DNA from 4 places in the Lysinibacillus sp. BNK-21 genome. Region 4 is predicted to be linked to each of the others. Evidence: riboswitches for the same ligand, from Rfam matches in the RefSeq annotation. Region 4 holds a riboswitch; each other region holds the start of a gene.

Region 1 (2,207 bases), 1.6 Mb from region 4:
ATATACGCTGGAAGGATCTCGGCCAGCATATTTCAAGTATTGTACCAACAGGGGAAGATGAATCGATTATTGCGGTTTATGGTTTCGAAACATTTGACCAGCCAAATACGTATGTCTTCACAGCCACAAAAGATGGCCAAATTAAGCGCTCACCACTCGCAGACTATGCGGTAACGCGTTATTCAAAGCCAATTAAAACGATGAATGTCAAGGCTGGTGATGCGATGATCTATGCATCATTTGTGACTGATGACGTGGAGCTGATGCTCACAACAGATACAGCCTATGCGATTCGTTTCCCAATGGAGGAACTACCTGTAACAGGTGTGAAAACAGGTGGTGTGAAAGGGATCACACTAAAAGATGGAGAAGCCTTAGTTGGCGTCAATGTATTACAGCCAGATGTTACCCACTATGTAGTGATTGTGACACAGCGTGGGGCCGTGAAGAAAATGAATGTCGCTGAAGTTGAAGTAGCAAGTCGTGCAAAACGTGGACTAAAAGTATTAACAGAGTTAAAAGCAAACCCTCACCGAATTGTGGCAGTTGTTCAAGCAACAGACGAGGAGCAGGTTGTGATTGAAACTGAAAAAGGTGTTCAAGAGATGATTGACGTACAAGCATTGTCTCGTGCGGATCGCCATTCCAATGGTTCATTTAAAGTGGATATTGCAACAGATGGAGCAATTTCTCATGTTGTAACAGCCAAAAAAGAACAGAAACCAAGCTAATAGCATGCCCAGCCTCTTAGGAGCGCTGGGCTTTAAGCTCTATTCAAAAATAGCACCTTGTCATTTAAGTGAAACTATGGGTATAATAATCATCGAAAAGTTCATAGCGAAAGAATGTAGGGGGGCTAGTAATTGCTAGCTGAGATTGTGTCCGGTAGACGCTGACCCTTTGAACCTGATTTGGCTCGTACCAGCGTAGGGAACATCTATTCAAAAAGCAAAGTTTTGAAGATTGATTGCAATACGTCTGGGAGGAATCCTAGGCGTTTTTTTATGTTTTCAAGCAACAGCTTGCCAACATTGTATACGCTTTCTTCTGGTGACAACATTCATTCATGAACACTTTCATATTACAAACTGGGAGGCTTTCGCATGAAAAAATGGTTTTTTATTTTATTGGCAGCACTATTGACATTAGTAGGCTGTAGTGACAAGGATGACAAGCAGGCTGCAGACAAGCTGAAAAAGGTGTCTGTGGTACTGGATTGGACGCCGAATACAAATCATACAGGACTATATGTTGCCAAAAAACTCGGTTATTTTGAGGAACAGGGTTTAGATGTTGATATTATTATGCCTGGTGAGGCGGGCGCAGATCAGCTTGTTGCTTCTGGAAAGGCGGATTTTGGCGTGAGCTATCAGGAAGGCATAACACAGGCACGAGTACAGGATGTGCCGCTGGTCTCCATCGCAGCAATTATACAGCATAATACATCTGGCTTTGCTTCTATTGCTTCGAAGGGCATTACATCGCCAAAGGATTTTGAAGGTAAAACCTATGGTGGTTGGGGCGCGCCATTAGAGCAAGCCGTTTTACAATCACTCATGCAAAAAGAAAAGGCAGATATTAATAAGCTAGATATCGTCAATGCAGGCGATTTAGATTTCTTCACAATGATGGAAAAAGATATTGATTTTGCTTGGATTTATTATGCATGGACAGGAATTGAAGCTGAGCTGCGTGGGGAAAAGATCAATATGCTATATCTTACAGATTATAGTGATCAATTAGATTATTATACGCCAGTTTTAGCTACAAATGAAAAAATGATACAGGACAATCCTGATGTTGTTAAAGCCTTTGTGGCAGCTGCATCGAAGGGCTATGAATACGCAATTGAAAACCCAAGTGAAGCGGCTGATATTTTAATCGAAGCAGCTCCTGATTTAGATAAAGCGTTGGTGCAAAAAAGTCAGGAATGGCTGGCCGATAAATACCAGGACGATGCCAAGCAATGGGGAGAGCAAAAGCTTTCGGTGTGGGAAAATTACGCGAAATGGATGTCTAGCAATCAAGTATTAGAGGGCGAATTTGATGCGAAAAAAGCCTTTACTAATGATTTCTTACCTAAAAAGGAGGCCAAATAAGATGGCAAATTCATTAATCAGTGTACAAATCATTCCGAAGACAGAGAAATATGAAGATGTTATACCATATGTCGATGCAGCAATTGCGGTGATCGATGCTTCTGGGGT
Region 2 (2,207 bases), 3.8 Mb from region 4:
GGCATCTGCAATTGAGCCTGGGCGTAAACCATCACCTAAGGAAAAAGCAACATCATAGGCTTTCATAATTTCACAGATTTCCTCAAAGTGTGTATACAGGAAATTCTCTTGATGATGATATAAACACCACTGTGCCATTATAGAGCCACCTCGAGATACAATACCTGTCACACGATTTGCTGTTAGTGGTACATAGCGTAAAAGGACACCTGCATGAATGGTGAAGTAATCTACACCCTGCTCGGCTTGTTCTATGAGAGTATCACGATAAACCTCCCACGTTAAATCCTCTGCTACACCATTTACCTTTTCTAAAGCCTGATAAATTGGCACTGTTCCCACTGGCACTGCAGCATTTCGAATAATCCATTCTCTAGTTGTATGAATATGTTTACCAGTCGATAAATCCATAATATTATCTGCGCCCCATCGAGTTGCCCAGGTCATTTTCTCAACTTCTTCTGCAATGGAAGAAGATACAGCAGAATTCCCGATATTCGCATTGATCTTTACATGAAAATTACGCCCAATAATCATTGGCTCTGCCTCAGGGTGATTAATATTAGAAGGCATTATAGCACGCCCAGCTGCAATTTCTGAACGTACAAATTCAGGATCCATATTTTCACGAATCGCTACAAACTCCATTTCAGGCGTTATAATTCCCTTTCGTGCATAGTGAAGCTGTGTCACATTTTTACCTTTTTTAGCACGCAAAGGCTTTCTCGCCAACTCAGGGAAGACATTTTCTTGAATACGCGGGTCATCAACATGACGAAAGCCATTATCTTCCGGTTTAATGGAGCGTCCCTCATATGCTTCTACATCCCCTCGCTCTTGAATCCATGCATTTCGTAAGGCAGGTAAACCTTTCGTAATATCTACTTGGTAGGCTGGATCTGTATAGGGCCCACTTGTATCATATACTCGAATAGGAGCATTTTCTTCATTTCCAAAACTGCCTGTTGTCGGACTTAATGCAATTTCTCGCATAGGTACTAGAATATCTGGGCGTGATCCTTCCACATATACTTTTTTGCTTCCTTCAAAGCCGGAAATAATGGTAATATTCTTTTCACTAATTGCTGACATGAGCTACTTCTCTCCCTTAAATTTATTTTGATATAAGGACCGATTCTAGCTCACCCCAACAATCCAAAAAATAAAGGCCGAATCCAAAATAATTATTTGGATCCGGCCACGAATGTAAAGGTCTATTGATTGCATACTCTGCAATAGCTTCTTAACTTTCCCACGCTGGTATGAGCCAGATCAGGTCCAAAGGGTCAAGAAACTTCGTAGCGTTTCCCTCTCAGCCTGACTCATCAGACTCCCCTAGTTAATACTATTTAGTTTGATGCTAGTGTAGCAGATAATACTAAGAGATGGAAGTTATTTTTTATCTTACTAGGTAAATAATACTTCTGCAAAATAGATCACAATGGTTACAGTTATACAGCTTACAATGGTTGAAAATAAAACAGCTTGCGCGGCTGTTGCTGATTCTACATCATATTCCAATGCTAGACTAGAACTATTGCGGGATGTTGGAAAGGCACTAGCTATAAAGAGTGATTGTGCGACGACTCCATCTAATCCCAATATATAAATAATGGCCAATGCAACAGATGGTCCAATAATTAGTCGCGTAAAACAGCTGATAAAGACGGTTTTATTAAACATTGATTTCATCTCTAGTTGTGATAATTGCGCACCTAAAGTAATTAGAGCCACAGCAATAAATCCATCTGCCACATGTTCTACTGGTATTTTGATAAACTGTGGTATACCGATATCAAAATAATTCATAGCGACACCTATAATCAGCGCATGAATAATAGGCATTTTAAAGAAATCCTTGATGATTGTCATACCTGACTTTGTAGAAGAAATTAAATTGTATAAACCATATGTATACGTAGTCATATTTTGAAAGATTACGAGCATGACCTGAATGGCTACTCCAATAGGTTGCGTGGCAAATATCATTTGAGCCACTGGAATACCGTAATTACCCGAGTTAATGAGCACAACACTATTTTTAAAGACAGCAGCCTCTGTTCTAGCTAAACCTAACCCTTTTGCCATAAAGTGACTGAGTATCATTTGACTACCGATAAAGAGTACAATAAATAATCCGACCTCTCCCAGTACAGTTAATTCCACATGTGTTTCATATAAATTTACAAAAACAGCTGCTGGCATAA
Region 3 (2,207 bases), 550 kb from region 4:
TTTCCCACTTTATCGAACTGTTCAATATAGGGTTCAAATGCAATAACTGCTTTAGCATTTGCATGATGAATTCGATACTCAATATCCTTTGTTCTTAACATCTCAGAACTTGGAATAATAGTTAAACCCGCTTTCAATGCAGCAATATACACAATATATGCTTCAACCGAACGTGGTACCATTACTAAAATGACATCACCTTTCTTTAAACCTTGCTTGGTGAATACATGTGCTACTTGATTTGCTTTTTCCAATAAATGTGCATATGTAATACATTGGATGTCTTGGTTTTCTTCATAAATGATTAAAGCATTTTTGGCTGCATCCTGAGCATATTTTTCAATTTCCTCTACTATGTTATACCATTCTGGTGCAACTAAATCTTGTCTTTTCATGGCAATTGCCCCCTTTTGTTATGACACATTATAAAACTCTTTTTTCAGCATTTTCAATGGTTTGTGCTTAATTTCGGTAAAGTCATGACAACTATCATACCCTCCTATATGGCATCGGTCACATTTTATCTATAGGAAAACTTGCTATTGAATACAAATGAAAAGTATGGTACATTTTGGTCAACTAAAAGCAAGATTGCAGGGGGACTCGTAAGAGTTGAGAAGGTAAAACCTGACCCTTTGAACCTGTTAGTTAATACTGACGTAGGGAGCAATAAACATCGTTTTCAGATGAAAGGCTCTTTTCGTGCATTTTTACACAAAAAGAGCCTTTTTTGCATGCTTACGTCCATCCCTAAAGGAGGACTACAATGATTTTTCAAACAATTCGTCAACAGCAACCACTTATCCATTGTATAACCAATTATGTAGTGGCAAATTTTCAAGCAAATGGTTTATTAGCGATAGGTGCTTCACCAGTAATGGCCGATGACTACCAAGAGGTAGAGGAGATGGTGGCCATTGCTCAAGCATTATTAATTAATATTGGAACACTTAATGATCGCACAAAAAGTGCCATGTTTTTAGCAGGTGAAAAAGCCAATAAACTTGGTATTCCTGTTATTTTAGATCCTGTCGGAGTTGGAGCCACAACTTATCGTAAGGAAACCGTAAGATACTTACTTGAAAACATACACTTTGCCGTGATTCGCTGTAATCTCGGCGAGCTAGCAGCAATAGTTGGTGTAAATTGGCAACAAAAGGGTGTCGATAGTGGTCATGGCACTATCGCTATGGAATTAGAAGCCACATCATTGGCTCAACGCTATCAATGCATTGTTATTGTCACAGGAGAACGCGATTTTATAACTGATGGCAAGCATAGCCAATGGATCGCTGGTGGTCATCCACAAATGACGGAAGTAACGGGTACAGGTTGTTTACTTAGCGCAATTTGTGGCGCAGCCTATAGTGTAAGCCATAATCCTTACCAACAATTAACAGAAACACTTACTTACTATAAAAAAGCAGGTGTACTGGCATCCGCATTTACTGCAGACATTGGTGATTTTCAAATAGCCTTACTCAATGCTATACATCGCTTATCAAAGGATGGTGCAGCTTCATGCATATTGTAACAACAATCGCTGGCTCAGATAGTGGTGGAGGCGCGGGTATACAGGCTGATTTAAAAACATTTCAGGAATTAGAAGTGTTCGGTACTTCTGTTATTACTGCTCTAACTGCTCAAAATACTTTGGGTGTAACAGGTGTTTGCCCTATTGACGTTTCCTTTATAAAAAAACAATTAGAGGCCTTAGTAGAAGATTTTCCAATCGCTGCGATTAAAACAGGAATGCTTTATTCCTCAGAAATTATCAAAGCAATTGCACACAAGATCAGGGAGCTAAACATTCCACTGATTGTTGATCCGGTGATGATTGCAAAAGGTGGGGAAAGCCTATTACAGCAAGAAGCTATCGATGCCTTACGCTCAACTTTATTACCACTTGCTACGGTTGTTACGCCCAATATACCCGAGGCAGAGACACTTACTGGGAGATCTATTCATCATTTTGAAGATATGAAAGAAGTAGCTCAAAGCTTGTTACAGCTAGGTGTACAATGTGTCATCATTAAAGGTGGTCATTTAGCAGATCCACTTTATGCCATTGATTATGTATTTTGCAAAAATGGACGTTCTTTTTCTTTGCAGTCTCCACGAATCCAAACAAAAAATACGCATGGTACTGGATGTACATTTTCCGCAGCACTTACTGCTTTTCTTGGACAAGGATTTGCTCTGGAAAA
Region 4 (2,207 bases):
CTCTGCATTTGCTGAGATAAATGGCTCAACCGCAAGGACCATACCTTCTTTCATAATAGTAGAATCCCATGCATCGTAATAATTTAAAATATGGTTTGGTTCATCATGTAAAGATTGACCTAAGCCATGACCTGTTAAATTCATAATAACAGTTAACCCATTAGCATTTGCCTCGCGTTCAACAGCTTTACCAATTTGATTTAATTTAGATCCAGCCTTTACCTTTGTCATTGCTCGATCAAAGGCACTTTTAGCAACACGGCAAAGCTTTTCTTTGTCCTCATAGCCATCACCCACAACAAATGAAATACCTGTGTCAGCAAAATAGCCATTTAAAGAGCCTGAAACATCAATATTTACGATATCTCCCTCTTGAATAACACGCTTTCCTGGAATACCATGTGCTACTTCTTCATTGACGCTAATACATGTATACCCTGGAAAATCATATTCTCCCTTTGGTCCTGAAATAGCGCCAGCCTCTGCAAACATGCGACCAGCAATTTCATCAAGCTCAAGTGTTGTAACACCTGGTTTTGTGGCAGCTTTCATTGCTTCGCGAATTTCAGCACAAATGCGTCCTATTTTTTTAAAAGCTTCAATCTCTTCTTGCGTTTTTACAATCATGTATAACGTCCCTTTCATCTAATATCTATTCTTTAATATAACATAACTTTTTATGCGTATAACGATAAACGCTTTAAATATTGTATGCTTTCCTACTTTGCAAAGTGCTAAAAGAGTTATTCACGACAAAAAAGTCCCTCCACTCCTGTGAAGGGACTAGCATTAAGCTTTTCTTTGCATTAATTGGGGAGCGGCTGTGAATAAAAGAACACCAACGATAGCCGTTAAAATGGTTGCTGGTAGCATATATGTACCATTGTAGATGATGGAATAAATCCATGCATTTTGGTCACCCGCATATTCGGCAAAAAATACAGCACCAGCAATTGTATGTGCTGTGTATCGTAAGAAGCCTGCGAAAACGGTACCTATGATTATATAAAGTGCCATTTTTGTTTTGTTCATATGTTTAGCAGCGTCTAACACTGGTCCACGTACAACCGCCGCTAATCCTACAACAGTAAAAGCAACGCCATAATCCAGTAATCCTTGTAGCCAGTGCACGATATAAGAACCAAACATTGTTTGCATAACACCCACAAGTAGTCCCGTAGTAAGACCAGCTACTAAGCCCCAGCGAAATGCTATTAACATAATCGGTACCATAACAAGACTAACTGAGCCGCCTTGTGCCCATACTTTAAAGGAAACCTGATCCAGTACGAGACCTATCGCTGCAAAAATCGCAATCTCCACTAGCATTAATAGTCTTTTTTTGTCCATACATATTCTCTCCTTTGTTCCGATGTAGGATACAAGAGCAGGAATAGAAAAGCGCTGATATGTCTCTTTCTGACACCTTTTTCCTTTAAGGACGAAAAAACGATGTCAGGACAGAGCCTCACATCGTACAAGTGTCGGTTTCTATCCACATCCCTACGCAAGCGTTAACTTACAGGTTCGAAGAGTCAAGGCATTACGTGCCCAGTCTCAGCTGACATCATCAGCTCCCCTTGTGGTCGTTACATCTGAATTTATTTGAACACTCTCATTGTACGCAATGGATTGAAGGATTACAACCTTCCATACATCATTTTTTTGAAACTTTGCTGTTTTTCATGCGTAAATATTTAAAAAGGAGGTACAACTATGGAGAATCAAAAAATTTTAGCTGCCTTTAGTTATCTTAGTATTTTCTTCGCCCCTTTTATCGTTCCATTAATTGTATATTTCGTGACAAAAGACAGTGATGTAAAAAGCCATTCGATTCGTGCACTTGTCTCTCATTTAATACCCTTTGTTTTTGGCATTCTATTCTTTATTGTCTTTGTTTTTTCTACATTTAGTTTAGATCCAACCTCCAGTAACAAGACAGTGATGATTATTTGGTTTGCTTCATTCGCCATCTATGCTCTCGTCTCACTCGGTATTGTGATTTGGAATATAATTCAGGCTGTTCGTGTTATCCGTTAATGTTTTATTTTTAAGTGAAACAGGTAGTAGTAATTGTAAAAGGAGCTGTTTTGGGATGAAAGTATCAAACGTTGTAAAAACTGCCGTTAAGTTAGCACCTATTGTTATTCCTATCGTAAAAAAAGTAATGGCTGCAAAAAAGGGCACAACGCCTACAACCACAACTC

What was found. A riboswitch is a leader RNA that binds a small molecule or an ion and turns the genes downstream of it on or off. The one in region 4 is predicted to bind thiamine pyrophosphate.
Region 1: linked by a shared signal. The riboswitch ahead of ACMGGO_RS10375 (ABC transporter substrate-binding protein) and the one ahead of thiT (energy-coupled thiamine transporter ThiT) in region 4 are both predicted to bind thiamine pyrophosphate.
Region 2: linked by a shared signal. The riboswitch ahead of thiC (phosphomethylpyrimidine synthase ThiC) and the one ahead of thiT (energy-coupled thiamine transporter ThiT) in region 4 are both predicted to bind thiamine pyrophosphate.
Region 3: linked by a shared signal. The riboswitch ahead of thiM (hydroxyethylthiazole kinase) and the one ahead of thiT (energy-coupled thiamine transporter ThiT) in region 4 are both predicted to bind thiamine pyrophosphate.

What each region holds. Positions count from the first base shown of each region.
Region 1 covers NZ_JBLQTS010000001.1:2,036,980-2,039,186, forward strand. The annotation lists gene parC (DNA topoisomerase IV subunit A) at 1-731, shown strand, start outside; TPP riboswitch at 840-950, shown strand; gene ACMGGO_RS10375 (ABC transporter substrate-binding protein) at 1,104-2,099, shown strand; gene ACMGGO_RS10380 (thiamine-binding protein) at 2,101-2,207, shown strand, end outside.
Region 2 covers NZ_JBLQTS010000001.1:4,301,147-4,303,353, forward strand. The annotation lists gene thiC (phosphomethylpyrimidine synthase ThiC) at 1-1,092, opposite strand, end outside; TPP riboswitch at 1,233-1,347, opposite strand; gene ACMGGO_RS21610 (AEC family transporter) at 1,408-2,207, opposite strand, start outside.
Region 3 covers NZ_JBLQTS010000001.1:1,030,932-1,033,138, reverse strand. The annotation lists gene mbcS (acyl-CoA synthetase MbcS) at 1-395, opposite strand, end outside; TPP riboswitch at 586-683, shown strand; gene thiM (hydroxyethylthiazole kinase) at 767-1,534, shown strand; gene thiD (bifunctional hydroxymethylpyrimidine kinase/phosphomethylpyrimidine kinase) at 1,522-2,207, shown strand, end outside.
Region 4 covers NZ_JBLQTS010000001.1:478,453-480,659, reverse strand. The annotation lists gene map (type I methionyl aminopeptidase) at 1-627, opposite strand, end outside; gene thiT (energy-coupled thiamine transporter ThiT) at 790-1,350, opposite strand; TPP riboswitch at 1,484-1,591, opposite strand; gene ACMGGO_RS02345 (DUF4870 domain-containing protein) at 1,717-2,040, shown strand; gene ACMGGO_RS02340 (hypothetical protein) at 2,096-2,207, shown strand, end outside.